DNA from 3 places in the Streptomyces sp. NPDC088261 genome. Region 3 is predicted to be linked to each of the others. Evidence: riboswitches for the same ligand, from Rfam matches in the RefSeq annotation. Region 3 holds a riboswitch; each other region holds the start of a gene.
What was found. A riboswitch is a leader RNA that binds a small molecule or an ion and turns the genes downstream of it on or off. The one in region 3 is predicted to bind thiamine pyrophosphate.

Region 1 (10,332 bases), on a different contig from region 3:
GAGTTCGGTGCCCGACGCGATCAGGGACCTGCGCAGGACGTCGAGGCTGGGCGCACCCCCCGTACCCATGATCAGGCGCGAGTCGAGGACGGTGTCACCGATGACGAGCCGGTCGTCGGCCATGGTCAGCCTCCCTGGACGGCGGTGAGGACTTCCACCCGGTCGCCGTCGCGCAGGAGCGTGCCGGACCAGCGGGAGCGCGGGACGACCGTCTCGTTGACGGCGGCGGCGACACCCGAGGGCGCGGGGGTCAGCGTCGCGACCAGCACGTCGAGCGTGGTGCCCGCGCCGATCGCGCGGGGCTCGCCGTTCACGGAGACGGAGAGGGCGGGGGCGGGGGTCGCGGAGACGTTCGCGGTGTCGGTCATGCGGGCTGCTCCTGACGTACCGGGGCGGGGGAGAAGCGGCGGGGGGTGAAGGGGCGCGCGACCTCGGGGAGTTCGCCGGTGGTCAGCACGTCGGCCATCGCGTCCCCGGTGACGGGGGTGAGGAGGACCCCGTTGCGGTAGTGGCCGGTGGCCAGGTGGAGGCCGGGGAGGGCGGTGGGCCCGAGGAGGGGCGCGTTGTCGGGCGACGCGGGCCGCAGCCCGGCGCGCGCCTCGGCGAAGGGCAGTTCGGTGATGCCCGGCACCAACTCGTGCGCGTCGCGGAGCAGTTCGTACACCCCGCCCGCCGTGACCGTGGTGTCCCAGCCCTGCTCCTCGCTGGTCGCGCCGACGACGAGTTCGCCGTTCTCGCGCGGCACGAGATAGACGTCGCTGCCGCGCACGACGGCCCGGACGGACCGGGACAGGAACGGCGCGTACGGCCGGGGCACCGTGAGCCGCAGGACCTGGCCCTTCACGGGCCGTACCGGCGGTACGACGTCGGTCGGCAGGCCCGCCAGCCGCCCGCTGAGACTCCCGCCCGCCAGGACGGTCTGGTCGGCGGAGAGCGCGCGGCCGTCGGCCAGGACGACGCCGGTGGCCCGGTCCCGTACGACGGTGAGGCGGTCCGCGAACGCGCGGTGGAAGACCACCCCGGCCCGTTCGCAGGCCGTGACCAGGGCCGCCGCGAGCCGGCGGGGATCGATCTGGTGGTCGCCGTCGACCCGCAGGCCCCCGCGTACGCCGGGCGCGAGCATCGGCTCCAGCCGCCGGCACTCGCGGCCCGAGAGCCACTCCGAGGAGAGCCCGGACCGCCGCTGGAAGCCGTGCAGTTCGCGCAGGTGCGCGCGGTCGTCGGCGTCGAGGGCCACGGCGAGCGTGCCGCACGTGCGGTAGCCGGTGTCCCGGCCGCTCGCCGCCTCCAGTTCGGCGACGAAGGCGGGGTAGCGCTCGGCGGAGGCGAGGTTGAGACCGAGCAGCGTCTCCTCGCCGTAGTGGAGTTCGGTGACGGCGGCGAGCATGCCCGCCGCGACCTGCGCGGCCCCGCCGCCCGGCTCGGGGTCGGCGACGGCGGTACGGAGTCCGCGCTGCGCGGCCCGCCACGCCGTGACCAGGCCGATGATGCCGCCTCCGACGACGAGGACGTCGGAGGAGGTGTTGATGTCGGGGTGCTGACCCGTATGGGACGACTGCATGGGCGTCCAGCCCCTCCCTTCGCCGGCATGACCCGGATCAGGTTCGTACGGTCGGAGGCCGTCAGCCTCCCTCTCAGCCCGGTGCGTCCGGGCTCCCGCGAGGTAGTGTCAACGGCCAGACTAACGCCCCGTCCTCCGCCGGGTAAGGGAGCAATCACCGTGGCCGGCTCGCGGGAGGGCGGCGGGACGAGTGGTGGCGGAGCTGACCCCCGACGGCCCGTCCGTTCTCTAAGGTGATCGGGTGAGCGAGCAGCGGACACACCCGGAAGAGCGGAATGTCGTCATCGTCGGGGCCGGGATGGCGGGGGTGCAGACCGCGGTCGCCCTGCGCGAGGGCGGCTTCCGCGACCGGATCACGCTGATTGGCGCGGAGCCGCATCCGCCGTACGACCGGCCGCCGCTCTCCAAGGCGGTCCTGCTCGGCCAGGCGGACGGGTCGTCCTTCGACCTCGACTTCGCGGCGCTCTCCGTCGACCTGCGGCTCGGCCTCGCCGTGACCGGGCTGCGGCCGGACGTACGGGAGATCGACACGGCGGACGGTCCCGTGCCGTACGACGTGCTGGTCGTCGCGACCGGCGCGGAGCCGGTCAGGCTGCCCGGTACGGAGGACGTCCCCGGCGTCCATCTGCTGCGCACGCTGGACGACGCCGAGCGGCTGCGGCCCGTGCTGGCGCGGCAGGACGAGGTGGTGGTCGTGGGCGCGGGCTGGATCGGCGCGGAGTTCGCGACGGCGGCGCGCGAGGCGGGGTGCGCGGTGACGGTCGTGGAGGCCGCGGACCGGCCGCTGGCGGGGGTCCTCCCGGCGGAGGTGGCCGCGCCGATGGCGGGGTGGTACGCGGAGAGCGGCGCCGTACTGCTGACCGGCGCGCGCGTGGCGTCCGTCGAGCCCGGCGCGGTGGTCCTCGCGGACGGCCGGCGGCTGCCGGCGGACGCGGTGGTCGTGGGCGTCGGGGCGCGGCCCGCGACGGGATGGCTGGCGGGCTCGGGCGTGGAGCTGGGCCCGGACGGTTCCGTCACGGCGGACGAACGGCTCGGGACGTCGCTGCCCGGGGTGTACGCGGTGGGCGACTGCGCGTCCTTCCCCTCGGCCCGGTACGGTGCGCGGCTGCTCGTCCATCACTGGGACAACGCGCTCCAGGGCCCCCGTACCGTCGCCGCCCGGATCATCGGGGAGACCGAGGGCGTCTACGACCCGGTGCCGTACTTCTGGTCGGAGCAGTTCGGCCGGTTCGTGCAGTACGCGGGCCACCACGCGGCCGCCGACACCCTGGTGTGGCGCGGCGACCCGGCGGAGGCGGCCTGGTCGGTGGCGTGGCTGCGGGAGGGCGCGCTGGTGGCCCTGCTGGCGGTGGGCCGCCCCCGGGACCTGGCCCAGGCGAGGAAACTGCTGGACACCCCCACCCGCCTGGACCCCCGGCGGGTGGGGGATCCCGCGATCCCGCTGAAGAAGGCCGTTCTCTGAGCGGCCGGGGACGCGTCCGCCGCCCGGCCGGGGCAACCCAACTACCGTCCGCCCGTCCGGGATGGCACGCTTGTCCTCGTGACCGAGATTGACGCAAAGATCGATGCTCTCGTCCCTGCCTGGCTCCACCTGCCCGATATCGCCGAATTGTTCGATGTCGAGGTGACGCGGGTGCGGCAGCTGGTGAAGGAAGGCCAGCTGATCGCCGTCCGCCGCGGGGAGAACCGCGCGCTCCAGGTGCCCGCCGCCTTCATCGACGGCGGCAAGGTCGTCAAGGGTCTCGCCGGGACCCTGACGCTTCTGAGGGACGACGGCTGGACCGACGAAGAGATGCTGGAGTGGCTCTTCACCTCCGACCCCACCCTGCCGGGCACGCCCGCGCAGGCGCTCAGCGAGAATCGCGGCACGGAGGTGAAGCGCCGGGCTCAGGCGCTCGCCGTCTGAACCGGCCGCCGTACCGCTCGTACCGGCCGAACCACATCACCGCACGCGGCGTGCGGCGGTACGGCACCGCCCCCGCGGTCCCGTACCGCCGGCCGCCGCGGAACCGACGGGGGGATCCTTCGTGCCCACAGACGTGACCGCGGCGCGCGCCGCGCTGTCCGACGCCCGGCTCTACCTCTGCACGGACGCCCGCAGGAAGCAGGGAGACCTCCCCGACTTCCTCGACGCCGTGCTGGCGTCCGGCGTGGACGTCGTGCAGCTGCGCGACAAGGGCATGGAGGCGGCCGAGGAGCTGGAACACCTCCAGGTCTTCGCCGAGGCGAGCCGGCGCCACGGCGTCCTGCTGGCGGTGAACGACCGCGCCGACGTGGCCCACGCCATCGGTTCCGACGTGCTGCACCTGGGCCAGGGGGACCTCCCGGTCCCCGCCGCCCGCGCGATCCTCGGCGCGGCGCCTCTGATCGGCAGGTCCACCCACGCGGAGGCGGAGGTCGACGCGGCGGTGGCGGAGCCGGGCGTGGACTACTTCTGTACGGGTCCGTGCTGGCCCACCCCGACCAAGCCGGGCCGCCACGCGCCCGGCCTCGACCTCGTGCGGTACGCGGCCGCCCTGGCCACCGACCGCCCCTGGTTCGCGATCGGCGGCATCGACGCGGGCACCCTCGACCAGGTGCTGGACGCGGGCGCCCGCCGGGTGGTCGTCGTACGGGCGATCACCGAGGCCGACGACCCGGCGGCGGCCACGGCCTCGCTCGCGAAGCGGGTGCGCGAGCGCTCCCGCTGACCGGCGGCCCGTCCCCGCGCGCGGCCTCCCGGGTGTCCGAGGCGTGGACCGGGGACCGGCAAACCGGTCAAATGTCCCCGGTTCGCTTGGGGGACGCCCACACCCTCGATAACCTGCACGTATGGCCTTCGGTACACCTTCGACCAGAACAGATCACGCACCGACCGTGCGCGATCTGCTCGCCGCGGGCGAGACCACCTATTCGTTCGAGTTCTGGGCGCCCAAGACGGAGAAGGGCGAGCGGAACCTCTGGAACGCGCTGCGCCGGGTCGAGGCGGTGGCCCCCAGCTTCGTGTCGGTGACGTACGGCGCGGGCGGCTCCACCCGGGCCGGCACGGTCAGGGCCACCGAGCAGATCGCCGCCGACACCACCCTCACCCCGGTCGCCCATCTCACCGCCGTCGGCCAGTCCGTCGCCGAACTGCGCAACATGATCGGGCAGTACGCCGACGCCGGGATCCGCAACATCCTCGCCGTACGGGGCGATCCGCCCGGCGACCCCATGGGCGAGTGGGTCAAGCACCCGCAGGGCGTGCGGTACGCGGCGGAACTGGTGCGCCTCATCAAGGAGTCGGGGGACTTCTGCGTCGGGGTCGCGGCCTTCCCGGAGATGCACCCGCGGTCGTCGGACTGGGCCACGGACATCCGCCACTTCGTGGACAAGTGCCGGGCCGGCGCCGACTACGCGATCACGCAGATGTTCTTCGAACCTGACGGATATCTCCACCTTCGTGACCGGGTCGAGTCCGCCGGGTGCGCAACTCCGATCATTCCGGAAATCATGCCGGTCACGAGCGTGCGGATGCTGGAGCGACTGCCCCAGCTCAGCACCGCGGCCGTGCCGGCCGGGCTGAAAGAGCGGATCCTCGCCGTCAAGGACGATCCGGCCGCTGTACGCTCCATTGGCATCGAGTTCGCGACGGAGTTCTGCGCGGGACTGCTCGCCGAGGGTGTCCCCGGACTGCACTTCATTACACTCAACAACTCCACGGCGACGCTCGAAATCTACGAGAATCTCGGACTGCGCGAGCAGTCGTGACCGGCCGCAGCCGCCCTGTCCCGGGGTGGCGGCCGCAGGAGAGGGGCGGGCATGGGCTGGACGGTCCTCTACATCGCGTTCGGAATCGTGGCGCTGTGGCTGCTGGGTGAGGTGCTGCTCCAGTACAAGGCGCGGCTGCGCTGGCGACTGCTCGCCTTCACCGGGTTCATGGGTGTGGTGCTGGGTGTCCTGATGCCGTCCGTCTTCGTCATCGCGCTCGGCGCGATCGCGTTCGCCGTCGGGCAGGCGTACGTGACGCTCTCCTTCCGTCGCGGCTTCTCCACCGGCTGGGCGCTGGGCGGCAGCCCGGGAGCCAGCCGCCGGCGCAAGGCGGTCGGCGGGGGCGAGCAGGAGCCCACGCTCCAGGTCTCGGACCTGGAGTACGAACCGGCCATGGCCGGGCCCGCGAGGGACGTGCCGATCGACGCCGCGATGACGGCGACGATGGGGGCGGTGTACGAACCGCAGCCGCTCCCCGACGACACCGGCCAGTACGGCGTCTACAAGGACGACCAGGCGCAGCAGAACCCGTACGGCGAGGCGTTCGACGCCTTCGCCGGGTACGGACAGGCCGCGCCCGGGCAGCCGTACGCGGCGCAGGACCCGTACGCCGACCCGAACGCGTACGGCACCGGCCAGGGCGTCTACGCGGCGCAGGACACCGGCCAGGGAGCTCAGGGTGCCGGGCAGGACACCTACGCGCAGTACGGCTACGGCACCGACCAGCCGTACGCGGCCTACTCCGACCCGTACATCGGCACGGCCGACGGCGGCGGGCAGCAGCAGGGCGCGTACGACAACTACGGCGGCCAGCAGCAGTACGCCGACCCCTACGCCGCCCAGCAGCAGTACAGCGCCGACACCCCGCCCGGCGGGGTGTGGGTCCCGCAGCAGCGCGAGGGCGACCACCAGGTCCCGCCGATGCCGCAGGAACAGCCGCACGACTACGGCTACGACCCCGGCTACAACAACAACGAGCAGCAGTACCGGTACTGACCGGCCGGCAGAGGCAGCGGTAGAGGTACCGGTACGGAACCGGCTACCGCGAGCCGCGGAAGTCCGCCCCCTCCACGATCAGCCCGGCGACCAGCGCCCCGGACATCCCCGCGTGCGCGAGGCCGCCCCCGGGATGCGCCCAGCCGCCCGCCCGGTAAAGCCCGGCCAACGCGGTGCTGTTCGCCGGATACAGGAAGTGCCCGTCCGCCCCGGCCAGCGCGGGCGCCGGCACCGCGCCGCCCGCCGCCCCCGTCTCCTCCGCCGTGTCGGCGGGCGTCCGTGTCTCACGCCACTCCACCCGCCCCGCCAGCCCGGGCACGGCCGCCTCCGCCGCCGAGACCAGCACGTCGGCGTACCGCTCCCGCAGGGCGGCGTCCGTCCAGTCGACCGGGCCCTGCGCGGCGACGGTCGCCGTGACCGTCACCGCCTCGTGGTCCGCGTCGGGGCGCGTCGCCGGGTCGTCGGGACGCAGCACCGTGACCGTGGGCCGGGCCGCCGGGCGCCCGGCGAAGAGGTCGGCCGCCTCGGCGGCGCCGTCGGGGGAGTGCACCACCGTCCGGTGCGCGGCGTCCCCGGGCCGCCCGCCCCGCAGCGCCAGCAGTACGGTGAACCGGCCGGGCGCCGAGGCGGCGTCGCGGCCCCCCGGTTGAAGGTCCCGCCCCTCCGGCCGTACGTCGCCCGCCTCCCGTACCTCCCGCCCGGCGAGCGGACCGGGTGCGACACCCGCCACCACCCGGTCGGCCGCCACGACCGTGCCGTCCGCCAACTCCACGCCCGTGGCCGCGCCGTCCTTCTCCACGATCCTCGTCACTCCGGCGCCGAAGACGAACTCCACCCGGCGCGCCAGGCACCGTTCGTACACCGCCCGGGCCAACTCCCGTATCCCGCCGCCCACATACCAGCTGCCGAAGGTCTGCTCCAGATACGGGAGCACGGCCGCGCTCGCCGGGGCGCGGCGCGGATCGAGGCCGTACGACAGCGCGTACCCGTCCAGCAGGGCGGCGAGGCGGGGATCCGCCAGCTCCCAGGCGCCGATCTCCGCGACCGTCCCCGCCCGGCGCGCGCCGCGCAGCAGCCGTCTGTGCCGTACGGCCGGATACGGCTCGCGCCCGAGCGGCCCCCGGTCGGGCGGCAACGGCTCCTCCAACAGCGGCCGCCTGGACCGGTCCCAGGTGTCCCTGGCCCGTCCGAGGAACGCCCCCCAGCGCTCCCCGGCGCCCGCGCCCAGCGCCGCGTCCAGGGCTGCCACGACCCCGCCCCGGGACGCGTCGGGCAGCAGGACGTCCGTACCGTCCGCGAAGACGTGCCGGGCGGCCGGGTCCACCTGCCGCAGCTCGACGCACGCCTCCAGCGGCTCCTTGCCGGTCTTGACGAACAGGTCGCGGTAGACCGCCGGGAGGTGCAGCAGCCCCGGCCCCGTGTCGAAGACGAAGCCCGCGCGCGCGAACCGGCCCACCGACCCGCCGTACGTCGCCGCGCGTTCGTACACCGTCACCCGGTGGCCCGCCACGGCCAGCCGGGCGGCCGCCGCCATGGCGCCCATGCCCGCGCCGATCACCACAATCCGTGCCATGCCAGGGACTTTATCCGGGGTCACTGACAACGCGGCCCCGCGCCCTGCGCCGCAGGAAACGGCGGATCCGGGAGGCCAGGAAGACCACCGTCACCACGCCCAGCACCAGCAGCGTGGCGGCGATCGAGGCGGCGGCGACCGGATGGAAGAGCGCGAACGTGATGATCCCGGCGACGCCCAGGTCCTCCAGCGTGCTCAGGACGATGTTGCTGAACGGCTCGGGGGAGGTGTTCACCGCCATCCGCGTCCCGGCCTTCACGAGATGGCTGACCAGCGCGGTGGAGCCGCCGACCGCGCCCGCCGCCAGGTCGGGCAGCGAACCGCTCTGACCGGCGAGCAACGCCCCGACCACCGCGCCCGACACGGGCCTGATCACCGTGTGCACGGCGTCCCAGACGGAGTCGACGTACGGGATCTTGTCGGCGACGGCCTCGCAGAGGAAGAGCAGGCCGGCGGCTATCAGCACGTCGGTGCGCTGGAGCGGGGCGGGCACGTCGTCGGTCAGCCCGGTGGCGCCGAACACGCCGAACAGCAGGACCACCGCGTAGGCGTTGATCCCGCTGGCCCAGCCGCTGGTGAAGACGAGGGGGAGTACGGACACGGACGCGATCGTAGCCACGGCGGGGCCGCCGCGGGATGGGGAGGGGAACCCGGTTCTGAGTACGGCTACTCAGCGCGCGAGTTGAGTAGGCGCGCGGATGGGCCGCCCCCGGCGCGGAGGGGAGAGTGGGGACCACGGAAGGGGCGCGGCGCCGGCACCGCCGGCACGGGGCTGCGGAACGGTGCCGCACCTCTGAGGCGGCAGGGGGGACGGGGGACAGGGGGAGCTGGACAGGGGGGACGGGGGAAACGGGGGAGGTACGGGGGGACGGGGGAGGTACGGGGGAACGCGCCGGTTCGGCGGGGCTCAGGAGGCTGAGTCCGCCGGACCGGCGCGCTCGTGTGTCCGGGGAGCTCGGCCCGGGACAGGTGCCCGGCGGGGCGAAAAACCTCGCCCGCCCCTGTGTACGCGGCAACGTCGCAGGTCAGAGGTGATTGTCAGTGGCGTACTCCACGATGAACACATACGGCCACAGAGCCGTCACACGAGGACAGGAGGTTCCGCCATGGCCAGCTCCCATTCCGGTGCCGCACGTCGGCGCCCCACGGGTGGCCCTGCCCCCTCACTGACCGGACCACCGAGCGACGTCCACCCCGTCCTGCGAAGGGCCACGGCCCCGCCGGCCGCCCTCGACCTCCTGTCCAAGGCCCGCGACGGCCTGGACGAGGCCGCGACGCTGGACACTCCGAACGAGCGCTACGCCACCGCCCACCTCGCCGCCCTGCGCACCGCGGCCGCCGTCCTCGCCGCCCGGGGCCGCCCGGACACCACCCCGCCGCGCCGCCGCAGGATCAGGACCGCCTGGGAAGTGCTCCCCGAGATCGCGCCCGAACTGTCCGAGTGGAGCGCCCTGTTCGCCTCCGGAGCCGCGCGCCGGGCGCGCGCCGAGGCGGGCATACGGGGCGCGGCGAGCAGCCGCGACGCCGACGACCTCCTGCGGGACGTGGCCATGTTCCTGCGCCTGGTGGAGCGGATGCTGGTGCTCGCGCCGGTCCTGCCCCAGCCCCGGGCGGAGTTACCGGGACAAGGGGACGCCGTGGGGTGAGGGCCGGGGGCGGCCGAGGCAATAGGGTGGGCGGAGCCCGCACCGTCCACGCCCCGCCGCCCGGGGCGGCACCGCGCCGAGGAGTCAACTGCCGTGTCGGACCCTTCCCCTGTCTTCGGTGGGGAGACGCCATCGCGCCCCCGGGGCTCCCTGCGCACCGCCGTGGTCTGGGAAGTCCTCAAGGAGGCCCTGGAGCACCGGGCCAAGGCCGCCGGGACGGACGTCCTGGACGTGCTCGACACCGGCGGGGGCACGGGCAACTTCGCCGTGCCCGTCGCCCGCCTCGGCCACCGGGTGACCGTGGTCGACCCGAGTCCGAACGCGCTCTTCGCGCTGGAGCGCCGGGCGGACGAGGCCGGGGTGGCCGACCGGGTCCACGGTGTGCAGGGTGACATCCACGGACTCTTCGACGTGGTCGACCGGGCCGGCTTCGACGCGGTGCTCTGCCACGGCGTCCTGGAGTACGTGGACGACCCGGCCGACGGCGTACGGACCGTGTCGGACGCGCTGCGCCCGGCCGGCGCCCTCAGCCTGCTCGCGGCCGGGCTCGGCGGCGCCGTGCTCGCCAGGGCGCTCGCCGGGCACTTCACCGAGGCCAGGCAGGCGCTCACCGACCCGGCGGGCCGCTGGGGCGAGGGCGATCCGGTACCCCGGCGCTTCACCGCCGAACAGCTGACGGATCTGGTCGGCGGCGCGGGCCTGCGGGTCGGTGCCGTACACGGCGTGCGGGTCTTCGCGGACCTCGTGCCGGGCGGCCTGGTGGACACGCAGCCGGGGGCGCTGGAGGCGCTGCTGCGGCTGGAGACGGCCGCCGCCGAACTGCCCGC
Region 2 (10,332 bases), on a different contig from region 3:
GTCGTACACGCCATCGCCCGTGAGATCGCGGCCGTCGTACGGGACGGTGCCCAGATCGCGATCGTCCTCGGCGGCGGAAACTTCTTCCGCGGCGCCGAACTCCAGCAGCGCGGCATGGACCGGGCCCGCTCCGACTACATGGGCATGCTCGGTACGGTCATGAACTGCCTGGCCCTCCAGGACTTCCTGGAGAAGGAGGGCATCGACTCGCGCGTCCAGACGGCCATCACGATGGGCCAGGTCGCGGAGCCGTACATCCCGCTGCGCGCCGTACGGCACCTGGAGAAGGGCCGCGTCGTGATCTTCGGCGCGGGCATGGGCATGCCGTACTTCTCCACCGACACCACCGCCGCCCAGCGCGCCCTGGAGATCGACGCCGAGGCGCTGCTGATGGGCAAGAACGGGGTGGACGGGGTCTACGACTCCGACCCCAAGACCAACCCGAGCGCGGTCAAGTTCGACGCGCTGGAGTACAGCGAGGTCATCGCCAAGGACCTGCGGGTCGCCGACATGACCGCGATCACGCTGTGCCAGGACAACAAACTGCCGATCCTCGTCTTCGAATTGCTGACCGAGGGCAATATCGCGCGCGCGGTCAAGGGTGAGAAGATCGGCACGCTCGTGAGCGACCAGGGCACCCGGAGCTGAGTCGCGCGGGACACACCGCGGGACACTTGATCCGTACGGCCCCGCACGGGGATGGACAAAGCCCTGACGGTCGGACACCGTGCAGGGCAGGACGCGACGCAGGATCCGCCAGGACCGGTAGCAGGCCCGGCCCACTCAAGACACGCAGGAGCAAGTGGTGATCGAAGAGACCCTCCTCGAGGCCGAGGAGAAGATGGAGAAGGCCGTCCTGGTCGCCAAAGACGACTTCGCCGCGATCCGCACAGGGCGGGCGCACCCGGCGATGTTCAACAAGATCGTGGCGGACTACTACGGTGCGACGACCCCGATCAACCAGCTGGCGTCGTTCTCCGTACCCGAGCCGCGCATGGCCGTGGTGACGCCGTTCGACAAGAGCGCGCTGCGCAACATCGAGCAGGCCATCCGCGACTCCGACCTCGGGGTCAACCCGAGCAACGACGGCAACATCATCCGGGTGGTCTTCCCCGACCTGACCCAGGAGCGCCGCAAGGAGTACATCAAGGTCGCCAGGACCAAGGCCGAGGACTCGAAGGTCTCGATCCGCGCCGTGCGCCGCAAGGCCAAGGAGACGATCGAGAAGCTCGTGAAGGACGGCGAGGTCGGCGAGGACGAGGGCCGCCGCGCCGAGAAGGAGCTCGACGACACCACCGCGAAGTACGTGTCGCAGGTGGACGAGCTGCTCAAGCACAAGGAAGCCGAGCTGCTCGAAGTCTGATGAACGACTCTTCCTGGGGTTCCCCGCCGACCGCCGGCCTCTGGGGACAGCCCGACCAGGGGGCCGGCCCGGCGGGTCCCGCCTACGATGAGCCTGCCGCACAGCAGACTCGGCCCATGCCCATCGTGCCCGACGGACCCGCCCACGGCGGGGGCCAGGACAACGACCGGGGGGCGGCGCGGCCGGGTGGCCCCCTGTTCCGCGACCCGATCCCTCAGGAGCCCATGTCCGCGCCCCCGCCACCCCCGCCGAAGAAGCGGGCGGGCCGTGACCTGCGCGCGGCCATAGGGGTCGGTGTCGGGCTCGGTGTGGTGGTCGTGGCCTCGCTCTTCGTCGTCAAGGCCGCCTTCGTCGGGGTCGTCGCGGTCGCCGTCGTGGTCGGGCTGTGGGAGCTGACCTCCCGCCTCCGCGAGAAGAAGGGCATCAGGGCCCCGCTCGTCCCGCTGGCCGTCGGCGGTGCCGCGATGGTCGTCGCCGGGTACGTGCGCGGGGTCGAGGGCGCCTGGGTCGCGATGGCCCTGACCGCGCTCGCCGTCCTGGTGTGGCGGATGACCGAGGAGCCCGAGGGGTATCTGCGGGACGTCACGGCGGGCGTGTTCGCCGCGTTCTACGTCCCGTTCCTGGCCACGTTCGTCGCGCTGATGCTCACCGCGGACGACGGCGCCCGGCGGGTGTTGATGTTCCTGCTGCTCACGGTGGTCAGCGACACCGGCGCGTACGCCGTCGGCTGGCGCTTCGGCACCCACAAGCTCGCGCCGCGCATCAGCCCCGGCAAGACCCGGGAAGGGCTGCTCGGAGCGGTCCTCTTCGCGATGGTCGCGGGCGCGCTCTCCATGCAGTTCATGATCGACGACGGCCTCTGGTGGCAGGGCCTGCTGCTCGGCATCGCGGTCGCCGCCAGTGCCACCCTCGGTGACCTGGGTGAATCCATGATCAAGCGCGATCTCGGCATCAAGGACATGGGGACGCTGCTGCCGGGCCACGGCGGCATCATGGACCGGCTCGACTCCCTGCTGCCCACCGCGCCGGTGGTCTGGCTGCTGTTGGTGATCTTCGTCGGCTCCGGGTGAGCCGCACCGGTACTCTTGAAGGGCTCGCCACTCACCGGTGGCGAGCCCTTTTGGTCCCCGCGCCCCGCGCGGGGCTGATCCCGTGAGGTCTCCCGGCACCGGCAACGTGGTGCCGCTCTTCCCCGTGGCACCGGGGAGCGGGCCTCGCCGCACCGAGGAGACTTGCGTTCATGGCCCCGCCGACCCCCGGAGAACTCACTTTCGTCGCGCCCCGCGGAGCCAAGAAGCCGCCGCGGCACCTCGCCGACCTCACCCCCGCCGAGCGCCGTGAGGCCGTCGCCGCCACCGGCGAGAAGCCCTTCCGCGCGAAGCAACTGTCCCAGCACTACTTCGCGCGGTACGCGCACGACCCCGAGCAGTGGACCGACATCCCCGCCGGGGCGCGGCAGAAGCTCGCGGCGGAGCTGCTGCCCGATCTGATGTCCGTCGTACGGCACATCTCCTGCGACGACGACACCACCCGCAAGACCCTGTGGCGCCTCCACGACGGCACGCTGGTCGAGTCCGTGCTCATGCGCTACCCGGACCGGGTCACCATGTGCATCTCGTCCCAGGCGGGCTGCGGGATGAACTGCCCCTTCTGCGCGACCGGCCAGGCCGGCCTCGACCGCAACCTGTCCACCGCCGAGATCGTGCACCAGATCGTCGACGGCATGCGCGCCCTGCGCGACGGCGAGGTGCCCGGCGGTCCCGCGCGGCTCTCGAACATCGTCTTCATGGGGATGGGCGAGCCGCTCGCGAACTACAACCGGGTGATCGGCGCGATTCGCCGGCTCACCGACCCCGAGCCCGACGGCCTCGGCATCTCGCAGCGCGGGATCACCGTCTCGACGGTCGGCCTGGTCCCGGCGATGCTGCGCTTCGCCGACGAGGGCTTCAAGTGCCGCCTCGCGGTCTCGCTCCACGCGCCCGACGACGAGCTGCGCGACACCCTCGTACCGGTCAACACCCGCTGGAAGGTGCCGGAGGTGCTGGACGCGGCGTGGGAGTACGCGGCGAAGTCCGGCCGGCGGATCTCCATCGAGTACGCCATGATCCGGGACATCAACGACCAGGCGTGGCGGGGCGACCGGCTGGGCCGGCTGCTCAAGGGGAAGCGGGTGCACGTCAACCTGATCCCCCTCAACCCGACGCCGGGCTCCAAGTGGACGGCGTCGCGCCCCGAGGACGAGAAGGCCTTCGTGGAGGCGATCGCCCGGCACGGCGTACCGGTGACCGTACGCGACACCCGGGGCCAGGAGATCGACGGAGCGTGCGGACAGCTGGCCGCTTCCGAACGCTGAGGGCCGGCTGTGTAATCTGGCGCTGTGTAATCTGGCACTGAACAACAGATTTTCGGTACGACACATATTCCGACAGGGGAGCGCCACAGCGCTGAGAGTGCGATACGGATCCGGCTCCACGAGCGGACACCGGTCGCAGACCCTCTGAACCTTGCCCAGGTCATTCTGGGTAGGAAGTTCGGACATCACTCAAGCTGTTGCGCCCTGCCCGGCGCCCGGCCCGCGTCCGTCGCGGGAGGGCGCCGGGCAGGGCCGCGTCTTCTCCTGGAGTCCCCAGGAGGAAAACCAGTGAGCATCACCAGGAAAGCCGTGAGCACCGCCCGCGCCAGAAGGACAGCGGGCCTCGCGCTCGTCGCCGCGCTCGGGGTCTCGACCCTCGCCGCCTGCGGCGGATCCGGCGGTACGGAGTCGTCGGGCGGCGACGGCGGCGGGACGAAGTCCAAGACCGTCACCCTCGTCAGCCACGACTCGTTCAACGCCTCGCCCGCCGTGCTGAAGGCGTTCACCCAGGAGACGGGCTACACCGTCAAGGTCCTCAAGAGCGGGGACGCCGGCGAGGCGCTCAACAAGGAGATCCTCACCAAGGGCTCCCCGCAGGGCGACGTCTTCTTCGGCGTGGACAACACCCTGCTCTCCCGCGCCCTCGACAACGGTCTGTTCACGCCGTACCAGGCGAAGGGACTCGACCGGGTCGCCGCCGACACCCGGCTGGACGCGGCGAAGAACCGGGTCACCCCGATCGACACCGGTGACATCTGCGTCAACTACGACAAGAAGTACTTCGCGGACAAGAAGCTCGCGCCGCCGCAGAGCTTCGACGACCTGCTCAAGCCGCAGTACAAGAACCTGCTCGTCACCGAGAACGTGGCGACCTCCTCGCCGGGCCTCGGCTTCCTGCTCGGTACGGTCGCCCACTCCGGCGACGCCGGCTGGCAGGACTACTGGAAGAAGCTCAAGGCCAACGGCGTCCAGGTGGTGGACAGCTGGGAGCAGGCCTACAACGAGAGCTTCTCCGGTTCCGCCGGCGGCAAGAAGGCCCACGGCGACCGCCCGCTCGTCGTCTCGTACGCCTCCAGCCCGCCCGTCGAGGTGCTGTACGCGAAGCCGCAGCCCAAGGTCGCGCCGACCGGCGTCGCCACCGGCACCTGCTTCCGGCAGATCGAGTTCGCGGGCCTGCTCGGCGGGGCGAAGAACGAGGCCGGCGGCAAGGCGCTGCTGGACTTCCTGATCAGCGACCGGTTCCAGGCGGACATGCCGCTGAACATGTTCGTGAACCCCGTGGTCAAGGCCGTACCGCTGCCTCCCCTGTTCACCGAGTTCGGCGCGACCGTGGACCGGCCGGAGACCGTGGCGCCCGACAAGATCGCCGCCAACCGGGAGCAGTGGATCCAGACGTGGACCTCACTCGTCGTGAAGTAGCCCGCGAGCCGGACCGCCGGGCCGTACGGGCACACGCCGTACGGCTCGGCCTCATGGCCGTGCCCGTCGTGTTCTTCGCGGTCTTCTTCGCCTACCCGGTCGTCGCGATCGTCGGGCGCGGGCTGCGGACCGGCGGGGTCTGGCAGTTCGGCCGCGTCGGTGACGTGCTGAGCCGCCCCGACCTCCTCGGCGTCCTGTGGTTCACCACCTGGCAGGCCCTCGCCTCCACGGCGCTCACCCTGGCCGTCGCCCTGCCCGGCGCGTACGTCTTCGCGCGCTTCGACTTCCCCGGCAAGCAGCTGCTCCGGGCCGTCGTCACCGTGCCGTTCGTCCTGCCGACCGTCGTCGTCGGCACGGCCTTCCTCGCCCTCCTCGGGCGCGGCGGACTCCTGGACGAGCTGTGGGGCGTCCGCCTCGACACCACCGTCTGGGCGATCCTCCTCGCGCACGTCTTCTTCAACTACGCGGTGGTCGTACGGACTGTCGGCGGCCTGTGGTCGCAGCTCGACCCGCGCCAGGAGGAGGCCGCGCGGGTGCTCGGCGCGAGCCGCCTCGCCGCCTGGCGGCGGGTCACCCTGCCCGCCCTCGCGCCCGCCGTCGCGTCCGCCGCCCTGATGGTCTTCCTCTTCACCTTCACCTCCTTCGGCGTCGTGCAGATCCTCGGCGGCCCCGCGTACTCCACGCTGGAGGTGGAGATCTACCGGCAGACCGCGCAACTCCTCGACCTGCCGACCGCCGCCGTGCTCACCCTCGTCCAGTTCGCCGCCGTCGGCGCGATCCTGGCGCTGCACGCCCGGACCGTACGGCGGCGGGAGAGCGCGCTGCGCCTGGTCGACCCGGCGCTGACGGCGCGCCGTCCGAAGGGGCCGGGGCAGTGGGCGTTGCTCGTCTCCGTCCTCGGCGTGGTACTCGTCCTGGTCCTGCTGCCGCTCGGGGTGCTGGTCGAGCGTTCCTTCGACGGCCCCGGCGGGTACGGCCTCACCTACTACAGGGCGCTCACGTCGGTGGGGCCGAGCGGCACCTTCCTCGTTCCGCCGCTGGACGCCGTACGGAACTCCCTGGAGTACGCGGTGGTCGCGACGGCGATCGCGCTGGTCGTGGGCGGACTGGCGGCCGCCGCGCTGACCCGGCGGGCGGGCCGGCTCGTCCGCGGCTTCGACGCCCTGCTGATGCTGCCGCTCGGCGTCTCCGCGGTGACCGTCGGCTTCGGATTCCTGATCACCCTCGACCAGCCGCCGCTGGACCTGCGGGCCTCCTGGATCCTGGTGCCGCTCGCCCAGGCGCTGGTCGGGGTGCCCTTCGTCGTACGGACCATGCTGCCCGTGCTCCGGGCGGTGGACGGCCGGCTGCGCGAGGCGGCGGCGGTACTCGGCGCGTCGCCGCTGCGGGCCTGGCGGGAGGTCGATCTCCCCTTGGTACGGCGGGCGTTGCTCGTCGCGGCCGGGTTCGCCTTCGCGGTCTCGCTCGGCGAGTTCGGTGCGACGGTCTTCATCGCCCGGCCCGACCGGCCGACGCTGCCGGTGGCCGTGGCGCGGCTGCTGGGCCGGCCCGGGGAGCTCAACTACGGGCAGGCGATGGCCCTGAGCACCGTCCTGATGGTGGTGTGCGCGGTGTCGCTGCTCGTGCTCGAACGTATCCGTACCGACCGCTCGGGGGAATTCTGATGACGCTGCTCAGCCTCGCGGGGGTGACGGTACGGTTCGGCGACCGCAAGGCGCTCCGGACGGCGCTCGACGCGGTGGACCTGGACGTCGCCGAGCACGAGATCGTGTGTGTGCTGGGGCCGAGCGGCAGCGGCAAGTCGACGCTGCTGCGGGTGGTCGCGGGGCTCCAGGAGGTGGACGGCGGGCGGGTGTCGCTGGACGGCGCGGACCAGGCGGGGGTGCCGGTGCACCGGCGGGGGGTGGGCCTGATGTTCCAGGACCACCAGCTCTTTCCGCAGCGGGATGTGGGCGGCAACGTCGCGTTCGGGCTGCGGATGCGGGGGGTTTCGCGGGACGAACAGGCGGGCCGGGTCGAGGAGTTGCTCGACCTGGTGGGCCTGCCGGGGGCCCGTGGCCGGGCCGTCTCCTCGCTCTCGGGCGGTGAGCAGCAGCGGGTCGCGCTGGCGCGGGCGCTCGCGCCGCGTCCCCGGCTGCTGATGCTGGACGAGCCGCTGGGGCAGCTGGACCGCAGCCTGCGGGAGCGCCTGGTCGTCGAACTGCGGGGCCTGTTCGGGCGGTTGGGTATGACGGTGCTGGCCGTCACCCACGACCAGGGCGAGGCGTTCGCCCTCGCGGACCGGGTGGTGGTCATGCACGAGGGCCGCATCGCGCAGACGGGTACGCCGCTGGAGGTCTGGCAGCGGCCCGCGTCCGCGTTTGTGGCCGGCTTCCTGGGTTTCGAGAACGTGGTGCCGGCGGTGGTGGCGGGCGGGGTCGGGGACACGCCCTGGGGCCCGGTTCCGGTGCCGCCGGGTTCCCCGGAGGGGGCGGTGACGCTGCTGGTGCGGCCGGGTGGGGTCCGCCTGTCTCCGGCCCCCGCTCCCGACCCGGCGGCGGCCGGGCTCCGCTGCACGGTGGAGTCGCGTACGTTCCGGGGGAGCCGGGTGGTGGTGGTGCTCCGGCCTGAGGCGGGGCCGCGGCTGGAGGCGGAGTGCGAATTGCGCGAAGCGCCCTGGGAGGGCGGTGAGGTGGGGGTGACGTTCGCGGCGGACGAGGTGGTGGTGCTCCCGTCTGCGCGGTGATCTTTGCCCTGTCTGTTTGTCCTCGCGCCGGACGGGCGTGTGCGCCCCGGTGGGGGGCGCGGCTTCCTTCTTTTGTCCTCAAGCGCCGGACGGGCTCTGTTTGTGGCGTCTGCCTGGGGCGCGGGCGCGGCTTACTGATGTCCTCAAGCGCCGGACGGGCTGGGTGTGTCGTGGTGACGGGGGGCGGGGCCTCCGGAGGTACGTATGTCCGGACTGCATGTTTTACGTCGCGTGCGGCCGGTCGTATTGATTGACGATCGCCATGCGACACAAAACACGCTTTACGTCCGGACACACGCACCTCCTCCGACCCCACCCCCCTCACGCCGAGGGTGAAGTGAACGGCCCCGCCGCTCCGGGGTCCCTGCTGCCCGGTGCGCGGGTGCGGCTTACTGCGTCCTCAAGCGCCGGACGGGCTGGGGGTGCGTCCGGGAGGGCTGGGTCTTGGCGCCCGTTGCCGGGTGCGGGTCACCGATGTCCTCAAGCGCCGGACGGGCTTAAAGACCCGGGGTGGGCCAGGGTTGTTTTGGCGCGGGCCTGGAAGGGGGACGGGCAGGGGTCGTGTCCGGAACGTAAAGCGTGTTTTGTGTCGCATGGCTACCGTTACGCATAACGAGGGCGCGCACGCGACGTAAAACATGCAGTGCAGGACACGACCCCTGACCGGCCCCCGGCGACAACCCGCGCCGGAAAACGCGGCCCGCAGCGGGCAAAATCAAGCCCGTCCGGCGATTGAGGACAAGCAGGAAACCGCGCCCCCCACCGGGGCGCAGACGCCCGTCCGGCGCGAGGACAACACAAACCGCAATGCCCTTACCGCAACGCACCCCCCAGACGCGCCAGCGCCCCCGCCGCCTCGTCCACCGAGTCCACCAGCGCTATCCGCGGCTCCATGGACCTGCGTCGCGCCAGCGACAAGAGCAGGGGCCACGCCGGCAACCGTTCCGTCCAGTGCTCCCGGTCCACCAGCACCATCGGGGTCGGCTCGCCCCGGGACTCGTAGTAGTTCGGCGTCGCGTTGTCGAAGATCTCCTGGACTGTGCCCGCCGCGCCCGGCAGGAAGACGACGCCCGCGTTGCACCGGGCCAGCAGCCCGTCCTCGCGGGTCGCGTTGGCGAAGTACTTCGCGATGTGCGCGGCGAACGCGTTCGGCGGCTCGTGGCCGTAGAACCATGTCGGGATGCCCACCGACTCCTCGCCCTTGGGCCACCGCGCCCGCACGTCGAACGCCGCCTGCGCCCAGTCGGAGACCGACGGGACGAACGACGGCGTCTCGGCGAGGAGTTCGAGGGCCTCGTCCAGCATGTCGTCGGGGTGGGGCGCGGCGTACGCGCCCAGGTTCGCCGCCTCCATCGCGCCGGGCCCGCCCCCGGTCGCGACCGTCAGCCCGGAACGGGTCAGGGCCCGGCCCAGCCGCGCCGCCCCCGCGTACGCGTCCGTGCCGCGGGCCATCGCGTGCCCGCCCATCACGCCCACCACCCGCGCCCCGACGAGGAGTTCGTCCAGGGCGTCGGAGATCGCGTCGTCGTGCACCGAGCGCAGCATGGACGCGAAGATGTCGCCGTCCGACTTGGTGCGCTGGAACCACGCGTAGGCCCGCGCGTCCGGCGTGGCGTCGTACCCGTGGTCCGCGAGCCCGTCGAAGAGCTGGTCGGGGGAGTACAGCAGCCCCCGGTACGGGTCGAAGGGGAGGTTCGGCACCGGCGGGAACACCATGGCTCCGTCGGCGCGGACCTTGGCCAGGGCGGCGGCCTCCATGGGGCAGCCGAGGAAGACGGCGCCGGAGGTGTCGGTGGCGATCAGGGTGTCCGTACGGCCGGACAGGTCCACGGACTGGAGCCGGAAGCCGTCGAGCTTCCCGCCGGTTTCGACGATTCTGCGGTCGAACTCGTCGAGGGTTTCTATCTCCCGGTCCGTCGGCTGCGGTTGGAGGTCATCGCCATTCACCATGGCGTCACGATAGCGGCCGGTCCTTCACACCGTCCGCCCCGCCCGCACTCAGTGCCGCCCCGCCTCCCGCGCCCGCTCCACGGCGGCGCGCGGCCCCTTCGTGAAGGGGGCGCCGTGCCCGGGCAGGACAAGTGCCCCGGCCGGACCGGAGAGCGGTTCCAGCGAGGCGAGGGCGGCGGCGCTGTCGTGGGTGAACCCGCGCGCGACGAGCGTCGGCCCGGTGCGACCGGTGAGGCCGTCGTACGTGACCAGCGCGTCGCCCGTGAAGAGGAGCCCGCGTTCCGCGAGAGGTACGCGGTGCTCCCCGGCGTGTGGCCGGGCACGGGCACGGCCCGCGGGCCGCCGGGCAGTGTCGCGGGCAGCCCGGCCGCGCCGAAGTCGTGCGCCGTCCCGACCGCCGGCGCGGTGAACGCGCCCCCGCGCGCCAGGTGCGGCGGAGTGCCGAGCGCGACGGGCCGCCGCAGCAGGTACGGCAGCGGGCTCCGCTCCGGCTTGGCGTGCCGCACCGCGGAGCGGGGTCCG
Region 3 (10,332 bases):
TCGAGAGGGTCAGGGATCATTCCCAGCCACAGCTTCATCTACTCCGGAGTACATGATGCGCGAGTCGGTCCAGGCCGAGGTTCTGATGAGTTTCCTCGTTTCAGAGGAGCTCTCGTTCCGTATCCCGGTGGAACTGCACTACGAGATGGGGGATCCGTACGCGGTGCGGATGACCTTCCATCTGCCCGGCGACGCGCCCGTGACCTGGACCTTCGGCCGTGAGCTGCTGCTGGACGGCATCAACACGCCCAGTGGTGACGGTGACGTGCACATCTCGCCGACCGAGCCCGAGGATCTGTCGGACGTCCACATCCGGCTCCAGGTCGGTGAGGACCACGCGCTGTTCCGGGTGAGCGCCGCGCCGGTCGTGGCCTTCCTGGACCGTACGGACCGGCTGGTCCCGCTGGGCCAGGAGCGCACGCTCGGCGACTTCGAGGGCAACCTGGAGGAGGCGCTGGGCCGCATCCTGGCGGAGGAGAACGCGGGCTGAGGCGGACTGCCGCGGGCTGACGCGGTCACCCCCTCACGCCGGCATCTCCTCACCCAGGCCGGCGCCGTCACTTCCTGCGGCGGCGGCCCCTGCTTCCGTGCGGGCGCACCGCCGTGCCCTGTCCCGGCACCGTGGGCGCCGTCTCCCGTCCCGCGGCCCCCGACCGGTCCGCGGAGACCACCAGCGCCGCCAGGGCGGTGGTCACCGGCACGGACGCGACCAGGCCGATCGACCCGACCAGGGTCCGTACGATCTCCTCCGCCACCAGCTCGCTGTTGGCGACCGTGCCCACGCCGGACTGCGCGATGGAGAAGAGCAGCAGCAGCGGCAGCGCCGCGCCCGCGTACGCCAGGACGAGCGTGTTGACCACGGACGCGATGTGGTCGCGGCCGATGCGGATGCCCGCCCGGTAGAGGGCGCGCGGTCCCATCGACGGGTCCGCGGCGTGCAGTTCCCAGACCGCCGAGGTCTGGGTCACCGTCACGTCGTCGAGGACACCGAGCGACCCGATGATCACGCCGGCCAGCAGCAGACCGCTCATGTCGATGTGCGGATAGAGCCCGTGGATCAGGCCGGTGCTGTCGTCGGTGTTGCCGGTCAGGCTCGCCCAGCCGATGAAGATCGAGCCCAGCAGTCCGATCAGCATCAGGGAGACCAGCGTGCCGATGACCGCGACCGACGTTCTCGCGGTCAGGCCGTGGCACATGTAGAGCGCGATGAGCATGATCGCGCTGGCCCCGACCACCGCGACGACCAGCGGGTTCGAGCCTTGCAGCACGGCGGGCAGGATGAAGAGCGTCAGCACCCCGAAGGAGACCGCGAGGGCGATCAGCGCCATGAGCCCGCGCAGCCGCCCCACCACGACCACCGCGAGGGCGAAGATCCCGGCGAGCAGCGCCATGGGGAGGTGGCGGTCGACATCGGTGACCGAGTACTGGAGATCGTGCGGCGCGTCGGGCGCGTACGCCAGGACGACGCCCTGTTTCACGTGAAACTGCCGCGGCGCGTCCGGCTGGACGACCTCGATGAAGGTGCGCCCCTTCTCCTTGCCGCTGGTGACCTCGACGGTGGCCTTCTTGCACTGCCCGGTCTCCGCCTGCGCCGCCTCCCGCCCCTCGGGGGTCGAGGTGTCGCCGGTCGACGGGACCTGCGAGGCGTTCACGTCCTTGCAGTCGACCGCCACGAGCTTCACCACCCGGCCCTGCTCGGTCTGCCGGTCGAAGCCGACCCCCGTGCGCTCGTGGGCGGGCGCGCCGCCGGGCCACAGGACGACCAGACCCACGACCACGGCCGCGGCGAACGGGATCAGCACCGCCGCGATGACCTTGCGCAGGTGCTGGGAGACCGGCTCGGCAGGCCCGTGGCTGTGCGTGTGGCCGTGCGTTTCGTGGCTCTGCTGGGGTGTGGTCACCCCCCGATCATCGCAAGAAGCGGGAGGCCCTCTGTTCAGCACGCCGGTCGTGGGGCTAGCGTGGAGACACCTTTGCACACGCGGGAGCTCGGAGCACCGGGCTGAGAGGGCGTTGACGTGGAGTCCCGGGGACCTTCCCCCCGGATTCCCGCCGCTGCGCCGACCGCCGAACCTGTTACCGGGTAATGCCGGCGTAGGGAGTAGGTCTCATGACCGTTCAGGACGCACACACGCCTGCCTCGGAATCGGATTCCCCGGGCGAATCGGGGAATCCGGGCGGGGCCGTGGATCAGAACGGGACCGAGAGGTCCATCGGCTGGCACAAGGGATACGTCCAGGGCTCGCGCCCCGACCTCCTGGTGCCCGTTCGTCAGGTGCATCTCACCAACGGCAAGGACGTGACGCTGTACGACACGTCGGGGCCGTACACCGACCCCACGATCGAGACGGATGTCCGCCGCGGACTCGCGCCGCTGCGGGAGAACTGGATCATCGGGCGCGGTGACACCGAGGAGTACGCGGGCCGTCCGGTCCGCCCCGAGGACGACGGGCTCAAGCACACCTCGCCGCGCGGGGGGCTGCGGAACCTCGACGCGGTGTTCCCGGGCCGGCCGCGCCAGCCCCGGCGGGGCCGGGACGGGCAGGCGGTGACGCAGCTCGCGTACGCGCGCCGTGGCGACATCACCCCGGAGATGGAGTACGTCGCGATCCGGGAGAACGTCGCACCCGAGGTCGTCCGTGACGAGATCGCCGCGGGCCGGGCCGTCCTGCCGGCGAACGTCAACCACCCGGAGATCGAGCCGATGATCATCGGCAAGCGGTTCCTGGTGAAGGTCAACGCCAACATCGGCAACTCCGCGGTCACCTCCTCCATCGAGGAGGAGGTGGACAAGATGACGTGGGCCACGAAGTGGGGCGCGGACACGGTCATGGACCTCTCGACCGGCCGCAACATCCACACCACCCGCGAGTGGGTACTGCGCAACTCCCCCGTCCCCATCGGCACGGTGCCGCTCTACCAGGCGCTGGAGAAGGTCGACGGCAAGGCCGAGGAGCTGACCTGGGACATCTACAAGGACACGGTCATCGAGCAGGCCGAGCAGGGCGTCGACTACATGACGGTCCACGCGGGGGTGCTGCTGCGGTACGTGCCGCTGACCGCCCGCCGCAAGACCGGCATCGTCTCGCGCGGCGGCTCGATCATGGCGGCGTGGTGCCTGGCGCACCACAAGGAGTCGTTCCTGTACGAGAACTTCGAGGAGCTCTGCGACATCCTCGCCGCGTACGACGTGACGTACTCCCTCGGTGACGGCCTGCGGCCCGGGTCCATCGCGGACGCCAACGACGAGGCGCAGTTCGCCGAGCTGCGGACGCTGGGCCAGCTGAACACGATCGCCAAGCGGCATCACGTACAGACCATGATCGAGGGCCCCGGGCATGTCCCGATGCACAAGATCAAGGAGAACATCGACCTCCAGCAGGAGATCTGCGAGGAGGCGCCGTTCTACACGCTCGGCCCGCTGACGACCGATGTGGCGCCGGCGTACGACCACATCACCTCGGGCATCGGCGCGGCGATGATCGCCTGGTGGGGCACGGCGATGCTCTGCTACGTCACGCCCAAGGAGCACCTGGGGCTGCCGGACCGCGACGACGTGAAGACGGGTGTGATCACCTACAAGATCGCGGCGCACGCGGCGGACCTCGCCAAGGGGCACGCGGGGGCGCAGGAGTGGGACGACGCGCTGTCGGACGCCCGGTTCGAGTTCCGGTGGGAGGACCAGTTCAACCTGGCCCTCGACCCGGACACGGCGCGCGCGTTCCACGACGAGACGCTGCCGGCCGAGCCGGCGAAGACCGCGCACTTCTGCTCGATGTGCGGCCCGAAGTTCTGCTCGATGAAGATCTCGCAGGACATCAGGCGACAGCACGGCGGCGACCTGGCGTCCGAGGAGATCGAGGCGGGCATGGCGGAGAAGTCGAAGGAGTTCGCGGCAGCCGGCAACCGGGTGTACCTGCCCCTGGCCGACTGACCCCCTGACGCGCGGGCGGGGGGGACCCCGGCTCCGGCCGGGGTCCTCACCGTCCGCCGTTCTCGCCGCCCGCCCGTTCTCGCCGCCCGCCGTCGCGGGACGGGGCTATTCGGGCTGGTGTTCCGGGCCGCCGAAGTCGGGGCTGGTGAAGTCCGGGCTGCTGAAGGTGGGGCGCTGGTGGGCCGCTGAGCCCTCGTCGGGGCTGGAGAAGCCGGGGTGGGTGTAGCCGATCTTGGGGAGGTGGCCCACCGTACGGGGCGGTCCCGGGGCCGCGCGGCCCGCGCTCGGGTCGGCGAGGGCTCCGCGCAGGAAGGGCAGGATGCCGCGTTCCAGGAGGGCGTGGCGCCAGGCCTCCCTCGCCCGTTCGACCTCGTCCGGCAGCTCCCCGCCGGACTCCTCCGGGGCCGGGACCTCGGTGTCCCTGTTGCGTACGGCCGTGATGAGCAGGCCGACCGCCGCGCCCAGGATCCCGATCACGGTGACCGCGCCGAAGAACCAGCCCACCGCGAGCAGGGAGTCGGCGAAGGCGGGCGGCGGGGTCAGGGCCTTGAGGAGGTAGCCGACGAGCAGGAAGATCAGCGCCGCGGTGCCGCCGAGGACGGGGACCAGGACGGTGAGGACCGCCGCGAACCCCGCGCCCGTGTCGTCGTCCTCCGCGACCGTGGCCGGCTCCCTGATGGAGCCGTTCGGGGCCGGGGAGGAGACCGGCGAGCGGAACTCCTCGCGCATCTTGGCGTAGTGCTCGTACTCGGCGGCCGCGGCGCCGGCTATCCGGGTGGTGGCGTTGAGGGCCTTCGTGCGCAACTGCTCGGCGGTCAGGCGCCGGCCCACGTCGGCCAGATCCGGGCGTTCGTGCGCGTTGCGCAGCGCGTCGTCGAGGATCCGCTCGAACTCCGCGCGATCCTCGCTCAGCAGGTGCGGAGCGCTGTTCATGTGCATCCCCCGATGCTCCGTAGGGCCGATGCGCCCGCGTGAACGGGCGGTTGGCGGAAACGGAAGGAGAGCCTGCTACGGATAAGCCGATGGTAGAGCTGTTTTGCCGCGGGGTGACAGGGGGTTTCCGGAAAACACCGGATCCCCGTCGATCCGGTGGTGCGTACGGAACCGGTCAGTCGGCCAGCGGTAGCCGTACGACCAGCAGTTTCCCCGCCATGGTCACGCCGCCGTCCATGGCGATGGCCAGGCCGTCCGCGTACACGTGCGGCCCCTCCACCCCGGGGCCGCCGCCGTCGCCGTCCTGGGCGTCCTCGGTGCCGACCTCGCCCAGGAGATACGGAATGGGGCTGTGGCCATGGACGATGCGGTGTCCGCCGTACGTGGCGAGGAGTTCCTGGACGGCCTCGGGGCCGCCCTCGTCGCGGAACGCGAAGCGTTTGGTGAGCTTGCGGAACACGTCCCAGCACTCGTCCGCGTCGTTGCGCGTGAGGATCTGGTGGACGGTGTCGTTGACGTCGTCGATGGAGGAGCCGTAGTCCAGGTAGGCCGTCGTGTCGGAGTGCACCAGCAGGTGCCCGTCCTCCTCGACCACCGCGTCGAGCCGTGACATCCACTGGAGGTGGACGTCCTGGAGGCGCTCCATGTCGTTCTTCTGACCGCCGTTGAGGAGCCAGGCCGCCTGGAAGGTGGCGGTGCCCGCGCCGGAGTTGACGGGGGTGTCGCCGAACCGCTTGGCGCCCAGCAGCAGCAGCTCGTGATTGCCCATCAGGGCCTTGCAGTAGCCGCCCGCCGCCGCCGCCTCCGCGGAGAGCCGCATCACGAGGTCGATGACGCCGATGCCGTCGGGGCCGCGGTCGGTGAAGTCGCCGAGGAACCAGAGCCGGGCGTTGCCGGCCGACCAGTTGCCGGCGGAGTCGATGAGGCCCTGCTCGCCGAGGGCGTCGAGGAGTTCGTCCAGGTAGCCGTGCACGTCGCCGACGACGTAGAGCGGGCCGGGTCCGCCGGGCGCGGGAACGCCGTCGGGCCCCAGGTTCAGCTGGACGGTGACCCCCTCGGGGCCGATCACCGGGAGGTCGCGCTCGGTCGGGGTGTAGCCCTCCGGGACCTCGTCGGCGGGGATCGCGTTGCCGGGATGCCCGGACGTGTGCGCGGCCTCCTGGCCGTACCCGTCCACCTCAACGGACTGCGCGGGACGGTCCGGTTGCCCGAACTGCTCGGGCCCGAACTGCTCGGGCCCGAACTGCTCGGGCCCGAACTGCTCGGGCCCGAACTGCTCGGGCCCGAACTGCTCGGGCCCGGACCGCGCGGGATGCGCCGGTTGCCCGGACTGCACGGGAACCTGCGCGTACGGCGGTACGCGGAAGTCGCGCAACGTCGCCGTCCGCACCGCGGGTCCCTGACCGGCCCCCTGTGTCATCGACCCCTCCACCACCGTCGCGCCGCCGTACACCTCTCGGGCTCGCCCTCTCCGGTGGGCGTGTGCCCACCGGAGGTCAGGAAAGGTCCATGGTGTCGTGCGCCCATCATAGGAATCCCGCTCCTCCTGTGTGACGCACCAGGGGTGGTGAATCCGTTTCCACCTCAGGTTCGCCGGAGGTTTTCACGCCGATCACCCCAAATGTGAAAGGTCCGATCCTTCGGCGGGGGTACGGGCGGGGGTACGGAAGGGACCGGCCCGGCCCCGGTGGCGCTCCGTCAGTCCCCCGCCGGGGACCTGGGAGCGCTGACCGTGGTGCGGGGCGGGCGGCGCTGGGACGAGGTCCTGACGACCAGCTCGGTCGGTATCACCTGCTCGATCGGCGCGCCGGTGTTGATTCCTTCGATGGCGTCGATGAGGAGCTGGATGACGGCCGTGCCGATCCGGCGCGGTTTGAGCGAGAGGGTCGTGATGGGCGGTTCCGTCGTCGCGTACACGGTGGACTCGCTGCAACACACCAGCAGCAGGTCCTCGGGGACGCGCAGCCCGTACCGCCGGGCGGCGGCGAGCAGATCGGTGCCATTGGGGTCGAAGAGGCCGTAGACGGCGTCCGGGCGGTCCGGGCGGGCGAGGAGCCGGTCGGCGGCGACGGCACCCGCGCACGGGTCGTGGGCCGGGTAGGACTCGTAGACGGGGTCCTGGCCGACCCGCTCGCACCAGCTCAGGTACGCGGAGGTGGAGAGGCGGGTGTAGGTGTCGGTGGTGGTGCCGGTGAGCAGGCCGATCCGGCGGGCGCCCGCGTCGGCGAGGTGGTCGAGCAGGTCGAGGACGGCCGCCTCGTGGTCGTTGTCGACCCAGGCGGTGACGGGGAGGGTGCCCGCGGGCCGGCCGTCGGAGACGACGGGCAGGCCCTGGCGTACGAGTTCGGTGACGACCGGATCATGGTCGGAGGGGTCGATGACCACGGTGCCGTCGAGGGCGACGTTCGCCCAGACGTCGTGGCGTGAGGTGGCGGGGAGGATGACGAGGGCGTAGCCCCGGGCCAGCGCGGCGGAGGTGGCCGCTCTGGCCATCTCGGCGAAGTAGGCGAATTCGGTGAAGGTGAAAGGTTCATCCCCGTACGTCGTCACGGTCAGGCCGATGAGGCCCGATTTGCCGGTACGGAGGGTTCTGGCGGCGGCGGAAGGACGGTAGCCGAGGCGCTCGGCGACCTCTCGGACGTGGCTTCTCGTGGCGTCGGGTAAGCGTCCCTTGCCGTTGAGCGCGTCCGAGACAGTCGTGATGGAGACACCGGCTGCGGCTGCGACGTCCCGGATGCCCGCCCGACCCTGCCGGTTTCCCCGGCGGGTTGTGTCCGTCCGGCTCACCTGGTGTTTCCCTGCTGCTGTCATGGCCAGCCGATATTAGGGCGCGGGCGGGCGGTTGGGCCGGTCGCATATGCACCCCTCAGCAGGCACGTTTCTGCATGGTCAAAAGCCCCCAATGTCCTTGGATGACGTGGGGTTTGGCCGTCCCGGCTGTCGTCTGGCATGCATCGGACGGCATGTGCCTGTCGAAAGGTCCATGTTTCGAAGTTGTCTCAACTCACCTCTACGGGGGACGCGCGCCACGGCGCGGACCACGGGCGCGCGCCAGGAAGAAGTGCGCCCCCCCGCTCGACGCCCTCCGGGGTGACCCGCGTCACGGCGGGCCGGCGCGCTCCCGGGTGACCCGCGTCACCGAGGCCGGCGCCCTCCCGAGTGGCCCACGTCACCGGACCCTTCGCAGGGACCCCGAATCCTCCTATGGTGAGCAGTATTGAAAAGCGTGACACCCCTGACGCGACACCCGTGAACGGCCGAGGAGGACCTGCGGTGAGCAAGACGAGCCCTGCGGTGGGCGGCGGTACGGGGCCCAGGCTCCGTGCCGAGCTGGACGGCATCCCGACGTACAAGCCGGGCAAGCCCGCCGCGGCCGGCGGCCCCGCCGCGTTCAAGCTGTCCTCCAACGAGAACCCGTACCCGCCGCTGCCCGGCGTGATGGAGCGGGTGATCGCCACCGCCGGGATCTTCCACCGCTACCCCGACCTGTCGTGCGCCGGCCTGACCGAGGAGCTGGCCGGCCGCTTCGCCGTGCCGCTGGAGCACGTGGCGACGGGCACGGGCTCGGTGGGCGTGGCCCAGCAGCTGGTCCAGGCCACCGCCGGCCCCGGTGACGAGGTCATCTACGCCTGGCGCTCCTTCGAGGCGTACCCGATCATCACCCAGATCTCGGGCGCGGCCTCGGTGAAGGTGCCGCTGACCGGCACCGAGACGCACGATCTGGACGCGATGGCCGACGCCGTCACCGACCGGACGCGGCTGATCTTCGTCTGCAACCCCAACAACCCGACCGGCACGGTGGTGCGCAGGGCCGAGCTGGAACGGTTCCTCGACCGGGTGCCCGGTGACGTCCTGGTGGTGCTGGACGAGGCGTACCGCGAGTTCATCCGCGACGCCGAGGTGCCCGACGGGGTGGACCTGTACCGCGAGCGCCCGAACGTGGCGGTGCTGCGCACCTTCTCCAAGGCGTACGGGCTGGCCGGTCTGCGGGTCGGTTTCGCGATAGCTCATGAGCCGGTGGCGGCCGCGCTGCGCAAGACCGCCGTGCCCTTCGGGGTGAGCCAGATCGCCCAGGACGCGGCGGTGGCCTCGCTGCGTGCCGAGACGCAGCTGCTGGAGCGGGTCGAGTCGCTGGTCACCGAGCGGACCCGGGTGGCCGACGCGCTGGCCGGGCAGGGCTGGACGGTGCCGGAGACGCAGGCGAACTTCGTGTGGCTGCGGCTGGGGGAGCGCACGCTCGACTTCGCGGCGGCCTGTGAGGCGGCCGGGGTGATGGTCCGCCCGTTCGCGGGCGAGGGCGTACGGGTCACGATCGGCGAGACCGAGGCCAACGATCTCTTCCTCCAGGCGGCCGAGAAGTTCCGCGAGGAGCTGTGACCGGCTGAGACGAACCGGATGAGGGCGGCCTCCCGAGGGGGCCGCCCTTCGGCGTTCCGGGGGGCGTTTCACGGGTGCTCGACCCGTGCGCCTCGTTGGGGGGACCCCCCGAACGAAGGTCCGGATGGGGGTGCGCCATAATGCTTGTGAATGTGAACGCGTTCACAAGCGTGCCCCGTTTGCCACGTTCCGTACGCAATGCGGACCGGATCAAAGGGGCAAGCCGCCGCTCGACCACGGCGATGTAAGGAGTAACGACGTGGAACTCGCTCTGGCGCCGGAGACCCTGGCGCGATGGCAATTCGGCATCACCACCGTCTACCACTTCCTCTTCGTCCCGCTGACGATCTCGCTCGCCGCGCTCACCGCCGGGCTGCAGACCGCGTGGGTCCGCACGGAGAACCCGAAGTACCTCAAGGCCACGAAGTTCTGGGGCAAGCTCTTCCTGATCAACATCGCGATGGGCGTCGTCACCGGCATCGTGCAGGAGTTCCAGTTCGGCATGAACTGGTCCGACTACTCGCGCTTCGTCGGTGACGTCTTCGGTGCCCCGCTCGCCTTCGAGGCCCTGATCGCCTTCTTCTTCGAGTCCACCTTCATCGGACTGTGGATCTTCGGCTGGGACAAGCTGCCCAAGAAGATCCATCTGGCCTGTATATGGATGGTCTCGATCGGGACCATCCTCTCCGCGTACTTCATCCTCGCCGCGAACTCCTGGATGCAGCACCCGGTCGGCTACCGGATCAACAAGAAGTCCGGGCGCGCGGAACTCACCGACTTCTGGGCGGTGCTCACCCAGAACACCGCGCTCACCCAGTTCTTCCACACCATGACGGCCGCCTTCCTCGTCGGCGGCGCCTTCATGGTCGGCATCGCCGCCTTCCACCTCGCCCGCAAGAAGCACATCCCCGTGATGCGCACCTCCCTGCGGCTCGGCCTGGTCACCGTCGTCCTTGCCGGGATGCTGACCGCCGTCAGCGGCGACACCCTCGGCAAGGTCATGTTCAAGCAGCAGCCGATGAAGATGGCCGCCGCCGAGGCCCTCTGGGACGGACAGGCGCCCGCGCCGTTCTCCGTCTTCGCCTACG

Region 1: linked by a shared signal. The riboswitch ahead of thiO (glycine oxidase ThiO) and the one ahead of thiC (phosphomethylpyrimidine synthase ThiC) in region 3 are both predicted to bind thiamine pyrophosphate.
Region 2: linked by a shared signal. The riboswitch ahead of ACIODU_RS09375 (thiamine ABC transporter substrate binding subunit) and the one ahead of thiC (phosphomethylpyrimidine synthase ThiC) in region 3 are both predicted to bind thiamine pyrophosphate.

What each region holds. Positions count from the first base shown of each region.
Region 1 is NZ_JBIURL010000028.1:732-11,063, forward strand. It holds gene ACIODU_RS32515 (thiazole synthase) at 1-123, opposite strand, end outside; gene thiS (sulfur carrier protein ThiS) at 126-368, opposite strand; gene thiO (glycine oxidase ThiO) at 365-1,561, opposite strand; TPP riboswitch at 1,559-1,670, opposite strand; gene ACIODU_RS32530 (NAD(P)/FAD-dependent oxidoreductase) at 1,803-3,023, shown strand; gene ACIODU_RS32535 (Rv2175c family DNA-binding protein) at 3,102-3,467, shown strand; gene thiE (thiamine phosphate synthase) at 3,589-4,251, shown strand; gene metF (methylenetetrahydrofolate reductase [NAD(P)H]) at 4,373-5,290, shown strand; gene ACIODU_RS32550 (hypothetical protein) at 5,342-6,286, shown strand; gene ACIODU_RS32555 (phytoene desaturase family protein) at 6,330-7,859, opposite strand; gene ACIODU_RS32560 (DUF4126 domain-containing protein) at 7,870-8,460, opposite strand; gene ACIODU_RS32565 (SAV_6107 family HEPN domain-containing protein) at 8,966-9,505, shown strand; gene ACIODU_RS32570 (methyltransferase) at 9,599-10,332, shown strand, end outside.
Region 2 is NZ_JBIURL010000003.1:487,474-497,805, forward strand. It holds gene pyrH (UMP kinase) at 1-648, shown strand, start outside; gene frr (ribosome recycling factor) at 806-1,363, shown strand; gene ACIODU_RS09365 (phosphatidate cytidylyltransferase) at 1,363-2,433, shown strand; gene rlmN (23S rRNA (adenine(2503)-C(2))-methyltransferase RlmN) at 2,604-3,716, shown strand; TPP riboswitch at 3,781-3,910, shown strand; gene ACIODU_RS09375 (thiamine ABC transporter substrate binding subunit) at 4,005-5,135, shown strand; gene ACIODU_RS09380 (ABC transporter permease) at 5,189-6,799, shown strand; gene ACIODU_RS09385 (ABC transporter ATP-binding protein) at 6,799-7,860, shown strand; gene ACIODU_RS09390 (Rossmann fold nucleotide-binding protein) at 8,674-9,810, opposite strand; gene ACIODU_RS09395 (MBL fold metallo-hydrolase) at 9,804-10,332, opposite strand, start outside.
Region 3 is NZ_JBIURL010000001.1:653,701-664,032, forward strand. It holds gene ACIODU_RS02845 (SsgA family sporulation/cell division regulator) at 56-490, shown strand; gene ACIODU_RS02850 (YibE/F family protein) at 558-1,901, opposite strand; TPP riboswitch at 1,972-2,118, shown strand; gene thiC (phosphomethylpyrimidine synthase ThiC) at 2,111-3,934, shown strand; gene ACIODU_RS02860 (hypothetical protein) at 4,040-4,873, opposite strand; gene ACIODU_RS02865 (metallophosphoesterase) at 5,043-6,302, opposite strand; gene ACIODU_RS02870 (LacI family DNA-binding transcriptional regulator) at 6,566-7,678, opposite strand; gene hisC (histidinol-phosphate transaminase) at 8,162-9,244, shown strand; gene ACIODU_RS02880 (cytochrome ubiquinol oxidase subunit I) at 9,504-10,332, shown strand, end outside.